DNA from 2 places in the Streptomyces sp. NPDC026500 genome. Region 2 is predicted to be linked to the other one. Evidence: riboswitches for the same ligand, from Rfam matches in the RefSeq annotation. Region 2 holds a riboswitch; the other holds the start of a gene.

Region 1 (6,867 bases), on a different contig from region 2:
TTCTCGACCGTCGCCTCGGTGTGCGAACCGAAGTTGATCAGATACGGGGCGTGGACGTACGCGGGGATCGACCCGGCCGCGCAGCCGGCACGGAAGTCCTCGTCCTGCTTCGGATTCCCGGCGGGCGTCGCCCAGCCGCGCGGATTGGCGACGAAGACCTGGACGGTCTCGGCCGCGAGGTCGCGGGCGTAGGCCAGGCCGACGGAGTTGAGGCCGCCGGCCACGGGGACATGGCCGCCGACGGGGTTGCGGAGCTGCTCGCTGGTCACACCCATCAGGGTGTCACGCGCGGCTGAACGCCCCGCGGGCGGACCTCCCGAGCGGGCCTCACGGGCGGGCCCCACAAGTTGACCTCGCGGGCCTGGCGGGGGAGTGGCCTCCGAGCGGCTGCCCGTTCGGAGGCCGTACGTCGGGAGGGCTCAGCGGATCTGGATCGTGATCGTCGAGCCCTTGGGCGCCGTGTCGCCGCCGTGCACCGACTGCTTCTTGACCGTGTCGCCGAAGAGCCCGAGCAGTCCGCGGTCCTCATTGACCTCGAACCCGGCATCCTGCAGCGCCTTCTTCGCGTCGTCCACGTTGTCGCCCACGACGTCCGGGACCTCGACCATCTCGGGGCCCTTGGAGACCGTCAGCGTCACCGTGTCGCCCGTTGCGGCCTCGCGGCCCGCGCCCGGCGTCTGCTCGGCGACCTGGCCCCTGTCGAACTCCGAGGTGACCTGCTCCGCGGCGATCCTCACCTTCAGGCCCGCGCCTTCCAGTTGAGCGGTGGCGTCCTCGACCGACGAGCCGGTCACGTCGGGCAGCTCCACCGCGGCGCCCTTGCTGACGACGATCGCGATCGCCGAGCCCGAGTGCCGCGGGATACCCGCGCCCGGGTTCGTACTGATCACGAAGCCCTTGGCCACGTCCTCGCTGAATGCGCGGGTGACCATGCCCGCGGCGAGACCGTCGCCCTTCAGCACCTCCTGCGCCTTGAACAGCGCGAAGCCCTTCAGATCCGGCACCTTCACCGTCCTGGGGCCGTCGGAGATGACCAGCGTCACGGAGTCGTTGTCGCGGATCCGCTCGCCGACACCGGGATCGGTGCTGATGACAGTGCCGCGCTTCACGGTGTCGCTGTAGGCGTGCTTGACCCGCTTGACGTCGAGCCCGGCGCCGTGGAGCTGGGACGTGGCCTGCTTCTGCGTCTTCGCCAGGACCGGCGGGACCTTGGTGAACTGGCCCGAGTTGATGTACCAGACACCGCCCCCGAGGCCGAGCACCAGCACGATCGCGGCGACGACCATCAGAATCCCGCGCCGCGGACGTGTGCCCGGAGGCTGCGGCGGCATGGCCGGCGCGGCACCGAAGGGGCTGCTCTGCTCGAACCGGCTGGTCCGGTCGAGAGCGTTGTCGTCGTCGTTCACGGGCAGCGGACGGGGGACGGACAGCGAGCGCGGGATCACGCTCGTACGGTCGTCGGCGTTGTAGTGGCCCACGGACAGGGCACCCGGCGGCACCGCGTCGAGCTGCTCGGCGGTGAGGCCGGCCCGTGCTTCGAGGACGTGGCCGAGCAGCGCCACGGCGTCAGCGGGGCGGACCTCGGGATTGCGGGCCGTGGCCGCGGTGACCAGCTCGTCCAGCGGGTACGCCATGCCCGGCACGACGGCCGACGGAGGCGGCACGTCGGCGTGGAGGTGCTGGTAGAGAACCTGCGCGGGCGAGTCCGCGGTGTACGGCTTGGCGCCGGTGAGCATTTCGTAGAGGACGACTCCGCAGGCGTAGACGTCGACCCGGGTGTCGGAGGTGCCGTGCTCGATCTGTTCGGGCGCGAGGTACGACACGGTGCCGAGGACGGCGCCCGTCGTGCTGGTCACCGTGTCCACGGCGCGGACGAGGCCGAAGTCCGCGACCTTGACCCGGCCGTCGTCCCCTATCAGGACGTTCTCCGGCTTCATGTCGCGGTGCACGAACCCGGCGCGGTGGGCGGCGCCGAGGGCGGCGAGCACCGGCTCCAGGATGTCGAGCGCGGCCCGGGGCTGCAGGGCGCCGCGCTCGCGCAGCACGTCGCGCAGGGTGCAGCCGGCGATGTACTCCATGGCCAGATAGACGTACGACCCGTCCGCCCCCTGGTCGAAGACCTGGACCACATTGGGGTGCGCCAGCCGGGCCACCGACTTGGCCTCGCGGATGAACCGCTCGACGAACGAACCGTCGGCGGCCAGCGTCGGGTGCATCACCTTGAGTGCGAGCACGCGGTCGAGGCGGGTGTCCAGGGCCCTGTAGACCGTGGCCATCCCGCCGACCGCGATCCGTGCGTCGACGCGGTAGCGGCCGTCGAGCACGTGTCCGACAAGAGGGTCCTGAAGGGTCGTATCCACGCAGGTGAGTCTACGAGCCGCCACTGTCACGACGCCCCGTTCGGCGGATACCGGGGCCCGACTGCAGCCGAGCTGTGACGCACACCGCACGCGCGAAGATCCGTTCGTCGCACATATGTCCGATCAGATCCTGTTCGCCACCAGGCGACAACGGGACAACGTGCACCGTCGCGGGAGCGGCCCGCGACCGGCCGCGGCCTCCACCGCCGCGCGGTCCGCCCCAGGGCACTAGGTCCACGTCACGCGGGTCGCACCCGGAGCGCCGACACCGCACCCCCGCCGCACCGGCCGACGGCGAGCGCTTCCGCAGGAGACCCGCCGTCGGCCTCCGGCCGGAAACCGACGGCGTGCGGAGGGGTGATCAGAACGCCGGGCGCTCCGGGTCCAGCGCCGCCATGCCCTCGACGGGAGAGGACGCCGTGGCGAAGTGCCGCCGGGGGATGCGCCCCGCCCGCCGGGCCAGGCGCCCCGCCTCCACCGCGTGCCGCATGGCCTCCGCCATCAGCACCGGCTCCTGAGCCCGCGTCACCGCCGAGGCGAGCATCACCCCCGCGCAGCCCAGCTCCATCGCGAGCGCGGCGTCCGACGCCGTACCCGCCCCCGCGTCCAGGATCACCGGCACGCGCGCGTGCTCGACGATCAGCTGGAAGTTGTGCGGGTTGCGGATCCCGAGCCCGGACCCGATGGGTGAACCGAGCGGCATGATCGCCGCGCAGCCGACATCCTCCAGCTTGCGCGCCAGCACCGGGTCGTCGTTCGTGTACGGCAGCACGGTGAAGCCGTCGTCGACCAGCGTCTCCGCCGCGTCGAGCAGTTCGATCGGGTCGGGCAGGAGGGTGCGCTCGTCGGCGATGACCTCCAGTTTGACCAGGTCGGTGCCCAGCGCCTCGCGCGCCAGACGGGCGGTCAGCACGGCCTCACCGGCGGTGTAGCAGCCGGCCGTGTTCGGCAGGACGCGGATGCCGAGCCTGTCGAGCACCGACAGGACCGAGCCGTGCACGGAGGCGTCCACGCGCCGCATCGCGACCGTCGTCAGCTCCGTACCGGACGCCACCAGGGAACGCTCCAGCACGTCGAGGCTGGGCGCGCCGCCCGTCCCCATGATCAGCCGGGACGTATAGGACCTGCCACCGAGGACGAAGGGGTCGTCGGCCATGGTCAGCCTCCTTGGACGGCGGTGAGGACTTCGACGCGGTCGCCCTCGGTGAGGGAGGTGGACGACCACTGCGCGCGCGGGACGACGGTTTCGTTCAACGCGGCGGCCACTCCGGCCGGTGCCGGGGTGAGGGTCGCGACGAGCGCGTCGAGAGCGGTTCCCGCGGCGATCCGCTGCCGCTCCCCGTTGACGACGATGTTCATGCGGGCTGCTCCGTGAGGGCGTCGGCGCCGAAGCGCAGAGGGCTGAAGGGGCGGGCTTCGGCGGGGAGTTCGCCGGTGGTCAGGACGTGGGCCATCGCGTCACCGGTGACGGGCGTCAGGAGCACGCCGTTGCGGAAGTGGCCGGTGGCCAGCAGGAGTCCGTCCAGTGCCGTCGGGCCGAGCAGCGGTGCGTTGTCGGGTGAGCCGGGGCGCAACCCCGCGCGGGTCTCGGTGAGCGGCAGTTCGGTGATCCCGGGGACCAGCTCGTGGGCGTCACGCAGCAGCTCGTACACGCCGCCCGCCGTCACGGTGGTGTCCCAGCCCAGCTCCTCGCTGGTCGCGCCGACCACCAGCTCGCCGTTCTCGCGCGGCACCAGGTAGACGTGGCTGCCGCGCACCACGGCCCGCACGGTGCGACTGAGGAAGGGCGCGTACCGCTGCGGCACGGTCAGCCGCAGCACCTGTCCCTTGACCGGGCGCACCGGCGGCACGACGTCGTCGGGGACGCCCGCCAGGCGTCCGCTGAGGCTGCCCCCGGCGAGCACCACCTGGCCCGCGGTGAGTTCGGCGCCCTCCGTGGTGACCACTCCGGCGGCCCGGTCCCCCGCGACCGTCAGGTGCTCCGCCCAGGTCCGGTGCAGGACGACTCCGGCCCGCTCGCACGCCGTGACCAGGGCTCCCGCGAGGCGCCGCGGGTCGATCTGGTGGTCGCCGTCGACCCGAAGACCCCCGCGTACGCCGGGCGCGAGCATCGGCTCCAGACGGCGGCACTCACGGCCGCTCAGCCACTCCGACTCCAGCCCCGACCGGACCTGCAGAGCGTGCAGTTCCCGCAGATGGGCGCGGTCGTCGGCGTCCAGCGCGACGGCCAGCGTGCCGCACCGGCGGTAGCCGAGGTCCTGGCCGGTCGCCTCGGTCAGCTCGGCGACGAAGTCCGGATAGCGGCGCGCGGAGGCCAGGTTGAGGCCCAGCAGGGTCTCCTCGCCGAAGTGCAGTTCGGTGACGGCGGCGAGCATTCCGGCCGCGACCTGGGCGGCCCCACCGCCCGGCCCGGGGTCGACGAGCGCGGTGGTGAACCCGCGTTGCGCGGCCCGCCAGGCCGTCACCAGACCGATGATTCCGCCCCCGATGACGAGGACGTCTGACGAACGTGCAGGCGACATGGGCGTCCAGCCCCTCCCTTCGCCGGCATGACCCGGATCAGGTTCGTACGGTCGGAGGCCGCTCCAGCCTCCCTCTCAGCCCGCTGCGTCCGGGCTCCCGCGAGTGCTTTACGTTGGCCACCCTAGCCCGCCCCGCTCCGTCTCAGTAAGGGAGCCTCCGCCCGTGGCGCGACCGCTCGACGGCCTTGTCCTCGCCCCCGTCGCCGACCAGGCACCGGGCCAGGTGGGCACCCGCACCCGGTTCGCGTACCACGAGCAGGACGGCACGGTCAAGGAGCGGCGTACAGCCGCACGACCCTTGGCAGCTCGCTACGCTCGCGCGGCAACGCCCTGGACTCCGACGGCCGTTGGCCCCTGCGAAAAACAGCCTCCTTACCGGGCCCTGATCTCTGCCGGGGGGCTGCACGAGGAACCGGCGCGGGTGGTCTCTTCGTCGTTCCGCAGCGTTCAGCGTCCGCAGCTCTCCCCTTGCTAAGAGTCGCTGTGGGCTGCGGAAAAAGCGCTCTTAGTGACTCGGGGTTACCGGACGCTGCGGAAGGGACGCCGCGTACCCCATTTGCAGGTAAGCGGTACCTGTCAGGTGTCTATGGTGATCAGGTGAGCGAGCAGACGCAGGCACAGTCTCAGTCGCAGGGGCCCACGGCACGGCGGGTCGTCGTGGTGGGCGCGGGCATGGCCGGAGTGCAGACCGCGGTCGCCCTGCGCGAGCAGGGCTTCACGGGCACCGTCACGCTGATCGGCGCGGAGCCGCATCAGCCGTACGACCGGCCCCCGCTGTCCAAGGCCGTCCTGCTGGGCAAGGCCGAGGGCTCCGCCTTCGACATCGACTTCGAGGCCCTGGACATCGACCTCAGGCTGGGCCGCGAGGCGCTCGGCGTGCGTCCCGGCGACCACGAACTGGACACGGCCGCGGGACCCGTCCCGTACGACGTCCTGGTCGTCGCCACCGGCGCCGAACCGATCCAGCTGCCGGGCGCCGAAGGCGTGCCCGGGGTGCACCTGCTGCGCACCCTGGACGACGCCGACCGGCTGCGTCCCGTTCTCACCCAGCAGCACGACATCGTGGTCGTCGGCGCGGGCTGGATCGGCGCCGAGTTCGCCACGGCGGCGCGTGAGGCGGGCTGCGTGGTCACGGTCGTCGAGGCCGCCGACCGGCCGCTCGCCGGAGCACTGCCCGCCGAGGTGGCCGCGCCGATGACCGCCTGGTACGCGGACAGCGGGGCCACGCTGCGCACCCACGCGCGCGTGGAGCGCATCGAGCCGGGCGCGGTGATCCTGGACGACGGCTCCCGGGTGCCCGCGGACGCCGTCGTGGTCGGGATCGGGGCGCGGCCCGCGACCGCCTGGATCGCCGGCTCCGGCATCGAACTCGGCGCCCACCGCGAGATCGTCGCCGACGACCACCTGCGCACCTCCCTGCCGGACGTCTACGCGGTCGGCGACTGCGCCTCCTTCCCGTCGGGACGCTACGAGGACCGCCTCCTCGTCCACCACTGGGACAACGCCCTCCAGGGCCCGCGCACGGTCGCCCTGAACATCGTCGGAGAGGCACCCGCCGCCTACGACCCCGTGCCGTACTTCTGGTCCGAGCAGTTCGGCCGCTTCGTGCAGTACGTCGGCCACCATGCGCCCGCCGACACCCTGGTGTGGCGCGGCGACTCCTCGGGCGCCTCCTGGTCGGTGTGCTGGCTCCGCGAGACACGTCTGGTCGCCCTCCTGGCCGTGGGCCGTCCGAGGGATCTCGCCCAGGGCCGCCGGCTCATCGAAGCGGGCGCACGCATGGATCCGCAGCTGCTCGCGGACCCGTCGAGGCCGCTGAAGGGTGCTACGGCCTGATCCGTCACCCCAGGTCGGACGCCCTTGGCTTCCGACTGTCGGTCCGGGATGGCAGGCTTGTCCCGTGACCGAGATTGACGCAAAGATCGATGCTCTCGTCCCCGCCTGGCTCACCCTCCCCGACATCGCCGAACAGTTCGGCGTCGAGG
Region 2 (6,867 bases):
GCAGGGTGTCGTAGTAGGACAGGGCGGCGGAGAACGCGGGCACCGGGACGCCTCTGCGGGTGGCCGTCGAGATGACCTCGCGCCACGGGACCTGGGCATCCTTGATCTCGGTGGCGAACCCCGCGTCGGAGAGCAGGCTGACCAGGCCGGGATCGACGGCGTACGCGGCGCGGATGCGGTCGAGGAACGCCGCGCGGACGATGCAGCCGCCGCGCCAGATCTTCGCCACCTCGCCGAGGTCGATGTCCCAGCCGTACTCGGCCGCCGCGTCCAGGATCATCTTCCAGCCCTGGTCGTAGGCGATCAACTTCGATGCGTACAGGGCGTGTTCGACCTGGCTGGTGAACCGCTCGGCCTCGGTTCCGGACAGGTCCCAGTGGGTGCCGCCGGGCAGACCGCGGTAGGCGGCGCGCAGTCCGCCCTGGCTGGAGGCGGCGCGGGCGAAGGTCGCCTGCGCGATGGCGGTGACCGGGGAGCCGAGGTCGAGGGCGGTCTGCACGGTCCAGCGGCCGGTGCCCTTCTGGCCCGCGGAGTCGACCACGACGTCCACGAACGGCTCCCCGGTGGAGGCGTCCTTGTGCGCGAGGACCTCGGCCGTGATCTCGATCAGGTACGAGTCGAGGCGGCCCTTGTTCCAGCGCCGGAAGATCTCCGCGATCTGCGCCGGCGTGTAGCCGCCCACGCGGCGGAGCAGGTCGTAGGCCTCGCCGATCAGCTGCATGTCGGCGTACTCGATGCCGTTGTGCACCATCTTGACGAAGTGTCCGGCGCCGTCCGTGCCGATGTGCGTGGCGCAGGGCTCGCCGTCCACCTTGGCGCTGATCGACTCGAACATCGGGCCGAGCGAGGCGTACGACTCCGGGGAGCCGCCGGGCATGATGCTCGGCCCGTGCAGGGCGCCCTCCTCGCCGCCGGACACACCCGCGCCGACGAAGTGGATGCCGCGCTCGCGCAGCGACTGTTCACGACGCCGGGTGTCGGTGAAGTGGGCGTTGCCGCCGTCGATGATCATGTCGCCGGTTTCGAGCAGCGGGGCGAACTCCTCTATGACGGCGTCGGTGGCCGCACCCGCCTGCACCATGATCATCAGGCGGCGCGGGCGCTCCAGCGCGGCCACGAACTCCTCGGCCGACTCGGCCGCCACGAAGGCGCCCTCATGCCCGAACTCCTCGACCAGTGCCTTGGTGCGTGCGGGGGTGCGGTTGTGGACGGCGACGGTGTAGCCGTTCCGGGCGAAGTTGCGGGCCAGATTGCGGCCCATCACCGCGAGCCCTGTGACGCCGATCTGCGCGGTCGCCTTCATGGTGTGCTCCTTGGATCCGGATCTGCCTGCCCGCGTACCTGACGGGCGAGCAGACGACTGTCGCTGTGCCGATCAGTACGCACGACAGGGGCCGAGGTGTTCACCTTCCGGCGCAGGTGGTGCGGCGGATCGCGGGCGGGGTCTCCGGGCGATGTGCGGAGGCGGGCGCTCCGGAACTCCGGCCGACGGCCGGGGGGTCAGCCGTTTCGGCGCAGTCGCCACCCGTGGTCCACGGGCCCGATGCCGGCGCCGAGTGCGAAACCGGCCTCGATCGCGGCGGTCACATACTCCTTGGCCCGCCGTACGGCCTCCGGCACCGAAAGACCCTCGGCCAGGCCCACCGCGACGGCCGAGGCGAGCGTGCACCCGGTGCCGTGCGTGTGCCGGTTGTCGTGGCGCGGCGCGCGCAGCCAGTGCTCCGCCGTTCCGTCGGTGAGCAGATCGACGGCCTGTCCCGGCAGATGGCCCCCCTTCACCAGGACCCAGCGGGGACCGAACGTGAGCAGCCGGTGGGCGGCCCCGCGCATACCCTCCTCGTCCTTCACCTTCACCCCGGTGAGCTGGGCGACCTCGTCGAGATTCGGGGTGGCCACCGTCGCCCGCGGCAGCAATCGGGTCCGTACGGCATCCAGCGCGTCGTCGGCCAGCAGCCGGTCCCCGTGCTTGGAGACGCTCACCGGGTCCACGACGACGGGGGCGCCCACGTCGGACAGCAGTTCGGCGACCGTCGTGACCAGGCCGGGCGACGAGAGCATCCCGGTCTTCACGGCCTGGACGCCGATGTCGTCGACCACGCTGCGGTACTGGGCGCGTACCGCCTCCTCGGACAGCTCCCAAGCGCCCTGCACACCCACGGAGTTCTGCGCGGTCACCGCGGTGAGCACGCTCATCCCATGGGCGCCGAGCGCGAGCATCGTCTTCAGGTCGGCCTGGATCCCGGCGCCACCGCCGGAGTCGGATCCGGCGATCGTCAGGACGCGGGGCGGCGTGGTCATACGAGGTTCCTCTCGGGTACGGGGTCGGGCGCCAGGCCCTCGGCCGGCGGAGCGACGTACAGCCCTCAGGCGCGGCGACGCAGTCGCAGCGGGGCGTAGAGGGCGAGGGCGACGAGGAAGGCCACGTAGTAGGAGAGGTCGGCGCCGTGCAGCGCGTCGGCCACCGGACCGACGTACAGGCCCGTGTCCATGAACGGCACGGCCGCGCCGAACGCCGCGACGAAGGCGACCAGCGAGGGCCATCCGGAGCGCGGACGGGACATCTCGACGGCGATGTCGACCGGGGCGCCGCCGCGCTCCCGCCCGCGGGCGATCCAGTCGACGACGACGATCGCGACGAACCCGGGGATCCAATAGCCCACGAACAGCAGCACGTTCTGGAAGCGGGCCGTGGTGTCGGCGGCGTGCATCCACAGCACCAGCGGAAAGCCGAGCCCGGCGGCCAGGGCGGCGGCCACCGGGCGCGGTATGCGCACCCCCAGGGTCTGCAGCGCGAGCGAACCGCTGTAGTCGTTCATCGCGTTGCTGCACACCGCCGCCAGCGCCACGGCCAGCAGCCCGAACGCGCCCGCCGTCCCGCCGCCCAGCAACGCGTCCACGCCCGCAGCCGTCTGGTCGGTCAGCACCGACGCGCCCCACAGCCCGAGGACCTGCACGCCGACGAAGGACACGACAAGACCGAGCAGGGTGCACCAGAACATCCGCGGGCGGGACGTGGTGCGCGGCAGATAGCGGCTGAAGTCACCGGCGTACGGCGCCCAGGACAGCGAGAGGCTGAGGGCGATGGTGCTGGTGAGCACGAACGCGCCCGCGCGGTCGGCACCGGTCGCGGCCCCGGTCACCGCGGGACGGACGCCGTCCAGCATGCGCCAGGCGATCACCGCGAACGCCACGGCGAGCACGACCGTCATCACGATCTGAAGGCGGTGGATCGCCTCGTAGCCGAGGACGCCGAGAGCCCCCTGGGCAAGCATCATGACGAGCACGCCGAGCCAGAACGGCCAGCCGCACAGCCGCGCCAGCGCGTCCCCGCCGAACAGCCCGATCAGCGCGTCCCACGCGACCGAGGACAGCCACTGGAGCATCCCGGGCAGCACCACCGCCCGGCCGAACGCGAGCCGTGCGAGCGGGAGTTGGCCGGTGCCGGTGAGGCCGCCCCAGGTGCTGAGGTAGGCGGTGGGCAGCGCGCCGAGCACGGTTCCGAGGACGACCGCCGCGAGGGCGGTGGTGAAGTCCAGGCCCAGCGCGATGCCGATGGTGCCGGTGAACACGCCCGTCATCGTCAGGTTCGGAGCGAACCACACGGTGAACAGGCGCCCGGCCCCGCCGTACCGGTTGTTCTCGGGGACCGGCTCGATGCCGTGCCCCTCCACCCGCAGGTCGCCGGGTGCGGCGGGCATCCGTCCGTCGAAGACGGTGGGCCGGCCGTCGGCGGGCAGCCCGCCGGAAACATGCGCCAATGGCATGGAAGACATCCCTCCGCCAGTACGAACTGGTTCAGGTTCGACGGGTGTGATCTCAGCCCTCGGACGGGGCACCCCGTGTCCGGTACTACGACGGACACATTAGCCCGATCGCCCAGGTTGTGGGTACGACGGCTCCCGAGCACGACGGCTCCCGAGCACGACGGTCCCCTGCACGACGGCTCCCGGGCACGACAGCAGTTGTCCACGGCGGCCCCTGCGCGGGGCGGCCCCTGTGCAGGGCGGAGATGCCCGTCCCCGGTCTCCACGGGACGCGGTGGATCGTGTCCGCACGGGACACGGCGGCTCGTCGAGGGCGTCGGGTCCCCCTCGGGTCCTCCATCGGCCCCTTGAGTCACCCACCCGGAGCAGGGCCCGCCCGCACGCTCCGTTTCGTCCGAGCGGTCCGGCCCGGCCTTTCGCAGCGCGGCGCGCGCCGCCCCTCGGTACTGTCGGAAGTGATCGCCGCTCGCTCTCCGCTCCCGGGTTCCCGGACCCCGGTGGCCGGGCGGAAGGAGGCAGGGTGCCGTGACCGTGATCTCCCTGAAGTCCGCGCAGGTGCGGGAAGGGCTCGCCCTCCCGTACGCCGAAGCCGGCTACCCCAGTGGTACACCGGTCGTCTTCGTGCACGGTCTGGCCGACTCCTGGTGGTCCTTCGAGCCCCTTCTGAGGCGCCTTCCGGCGTCCTTGCACGGCTACGCCCCCACACAGCGCGGGCACGGCGACGCCGACCGGCCTCCGGAGGGCTACACTCCCGACGACTTCGCCGCCGACCTGGTGGCCTTCCTGGACGCGGTCGACATCCCCCGCGCCCTCCTGGTCGGGGCGTCCAGCGGCGGCGTACCGGCCCGGATCGTCGCCGGCACCTACCCCGACCGCATCGCGGGTCTGGTTCTGCTCGGCGTTCCCGGCACCCTCGCGGACAAACCGGCGGCGGCCGCGATGGGGAAGGCCCTGGAAGGCCTCTCCGATCCCGTGCCCCGCGCGTTCGTCGAGGACTTCCTGGCCGGTACGGTGGCCCGCCCGATCGCCCGGGGGTTCATCGAGACCATGGTCGAGGAGAACCTCAAACTCCCCGCGTACGTCTGGAGGGAGACCGTGCGCGGTCTCCTCGACGCCGATCTCGGGGCGACCCTCGCGGGAATCCTGGTGCCCACCCTCGTCATCTGGGGCGAGGAGGACGAGTTCCTGCCCCGCGTCGACCAGCAGACCATCCTGGACGCCGTGCACGGCGCGGCCTTCGTCGCCTACGAGGGCACCGGCCATGTCGTCCACTGGGAACAGCCCGAACGCGTGGTCGCCGACATCACCGCGTTCGCCACGCGGATCGAACACCCCGGCACTCCTTACGGCACCGCCTGACCCGGCTCGGAGGGCGCGCGGGATCTGACGCCCGTGCCGGCGCGTGGCCGACCACGATGGTGGACGCGAGCGGGACCGCGACCGTTGACTTGATCTGTACCGCTGACGCTCACACCAGACATGGCATGCTCATGCTCCCCACAGGAAGGGATCACGTGCCATGAGACCGAGCCGACGCTCCCTGCTCGCCGCCACCGCCGTACTGAGCACCGTCTTCGCCGTCCCCGGGCCCGCCGACGCCGCCGAAGTCCCCGCCGAGGGCGCCTATTACGTCCAGAGCGCCACCACGGGACTGAACGCCGCCGACAGTTCGGGCGCGGTCGTCCAGCACAACCCCAAGGGCAACGAGGACCACCAGCAGTGGACCTTGCGTCCGAGCGGCTCCTCCTCCGTCCTCGAAAGCGCCGATACCGCGGGCAGTTGTCTGGGCCGCTCGGGCGACCAGGCCCGGACCGTCTCCTGTGCGAGCGCCGACGCCGTGTGGGAGGTGAAGCCGAGCGGCGCCGACCAGTACGCGCTCAAGGCCCCCGGGACGGAGCGGTACTTGACGGTTGCCGCCAAGCCCTCCGGCTCCAACTACCCTGCCCAGCTGGCGATCGGCTCGCCGGGCGGCCTTGCCTCCTGGTATCTCACGCCGGTCGCTCCCGCGACCCGGCCGATGCCGCCGCAGGACCAACGCACCCTTGACCAGGTCACGTTCCTCACCGCGCACAACGCCTACGCGAACGGCGTCGACGGTGGATTCGCGCCGCCCTTCGTCAACCTGGTGCCCAATCAGACCCGCGGTATCAACCAGCAACTCGCCGACGGTGTCCGCGGGTTCATGCTCGACCTGCACCAGACCCCCGACGGCGCGATCCTCTGTCACGACAGCTGCACCCTCGTCAGCAAGCCGGTCGCGCTCTGGGTCGACCTCCAGCGCTTGGTGGACTTCCTCAAGCAGCACCCCGACCAGTTCGTCACCGTGTTCCTGGAGGACTACGTCGACCCGGGCGTCCTGCGTGCCGAACTCGCCCGCGTGAACGGCTTGTCCGACGTCCTCTACCGTCCCGACCTGACCGGCGTGCGCGAGAGCGGCTGGCCGAAGCTCGCCGATCTGACCGCCGCCGGACACCGCCTGCTCATCTTCACCGACCACAGCCGTGCGTCCGACGAGTCCGCCGGACTCACCCGGGACAGCTTCGGCGTCATGTACCAGCGTGAGTGGACCGTCGAGAACTACTGGTCCATGGGATCGGGCCTCGGCTCCTCCGACTGGTCCTGCTACAGCCGCTGGTACGACGCGGGCACGAACGTACCGCTCACCCGCACCGAGACGGGCTTCCGCCCCCTCTTCGTCATGAACCACTTCCGCGACGCCACCATCTCGGGAACCGCCGGCACGGACAACACCAAACTCGCCGACCGGGCCCGGCGCTTCTGCCGGCCGGCCGCCCGCAAGAAGCCCAACTACCTGGCCGTCGACCGCTACGACCTGGGCGATCCGGCCTCCGCGGTGAACACGCTGAACACGTACGTCTATCCGTAGGCCGGGTGGGACCGCGCGTCTCGCAGCGGGCTCGCCCGAGGGGGAGTGGCCGACGCGGGACCCGCCGAGCAGGGCCGGTTGGTGTCGGAAGCCGTCCGGAGGGAGGCCGGCTCCCTCCGGACGGCTCCCGGGCATCTCCCGGCCGGCACCCACGCTGTCGGCAATCCCCGTCACGGAGACCGGACGCGGGGCGACCGGCGCGAAAGCTGCAACGCG

Evidence for each region. Region 2 has a riboswitch for thiamine pyrophosphate ahead of ACZ4N5_RS37865 (purine-cytosine permease family protein). Riboswitches for the same ligand answer to the same signal wherever they lie in the genome.
Region 1: linked by a shared signal. The riboswitch ahead of thiO (glycine oxidase ThiO) and the one ahead of ACZ4N5_RS37865 (purine-cytosine permease family protein) in region 2 are both predicted to bind thiamine pyrophosphate.

Annotation. Positions count from the first base shown of each region.
Region 1 covers NZ_JBVHQB010000008.1:305,201-312,067, reverse strand. Annotated here, with positions in the region: gene ACZ4N5_RS17470 (deoxyribonuclease IV) at 1-269, opposite strand, end outside; gene pknB (Stk1 family PASTA domain-containing Ser/Thr kinase) at 420-2,360, opposite strand; gene ACZ4N5_RS17460 (thiazole synthase) at 2,722-3,516, opposite strand; gene thiS (sulfur carrier protein ThiS) at 3,519-3,719, opposite strand; gene thiO (glycine oxidase ThiO) at 3,716-4,882, opposite strand; TPP riboswitch at 4,880-4,993, opposite strand; gene ACZ4N5_RS17445 (NAD(P)/FAD-dependent oxidoreductase) at 5,480-6,718, shown strand; gene ACZ4N5_RS17440 (Rv2175c family DNA-binding protein) at 6,783-6,867, shown strand, end outside.
Region 2 covers NZ_JBVHQB010000031.1:69,637-76,503, reverse strand. Annotated here, with positions in the region: gene gndA (NADP-dependent phosphogluconate dehydrogenase) at 1-1,303, opposite strand, end outside; gene thiD (bifunctional hydroxymethylpyrimidine kinase/phosphomethylpyrimidine kinase) at 1,501-2,298, opposite strand; gene ACZ4N5_RS37865 (purine-cytosine permease family protein) at 2,364-3,764, opposite strand; TPP riboswitch at 3,756-3,850, opposite strand; gene ACZ4N5_RS37860 (alpha/beta fold hydrolase) at 4,290-5,123, shown strand; gene ACZ4N5_RS37855 (phospholipase) at 5,284-6,651, shown strand.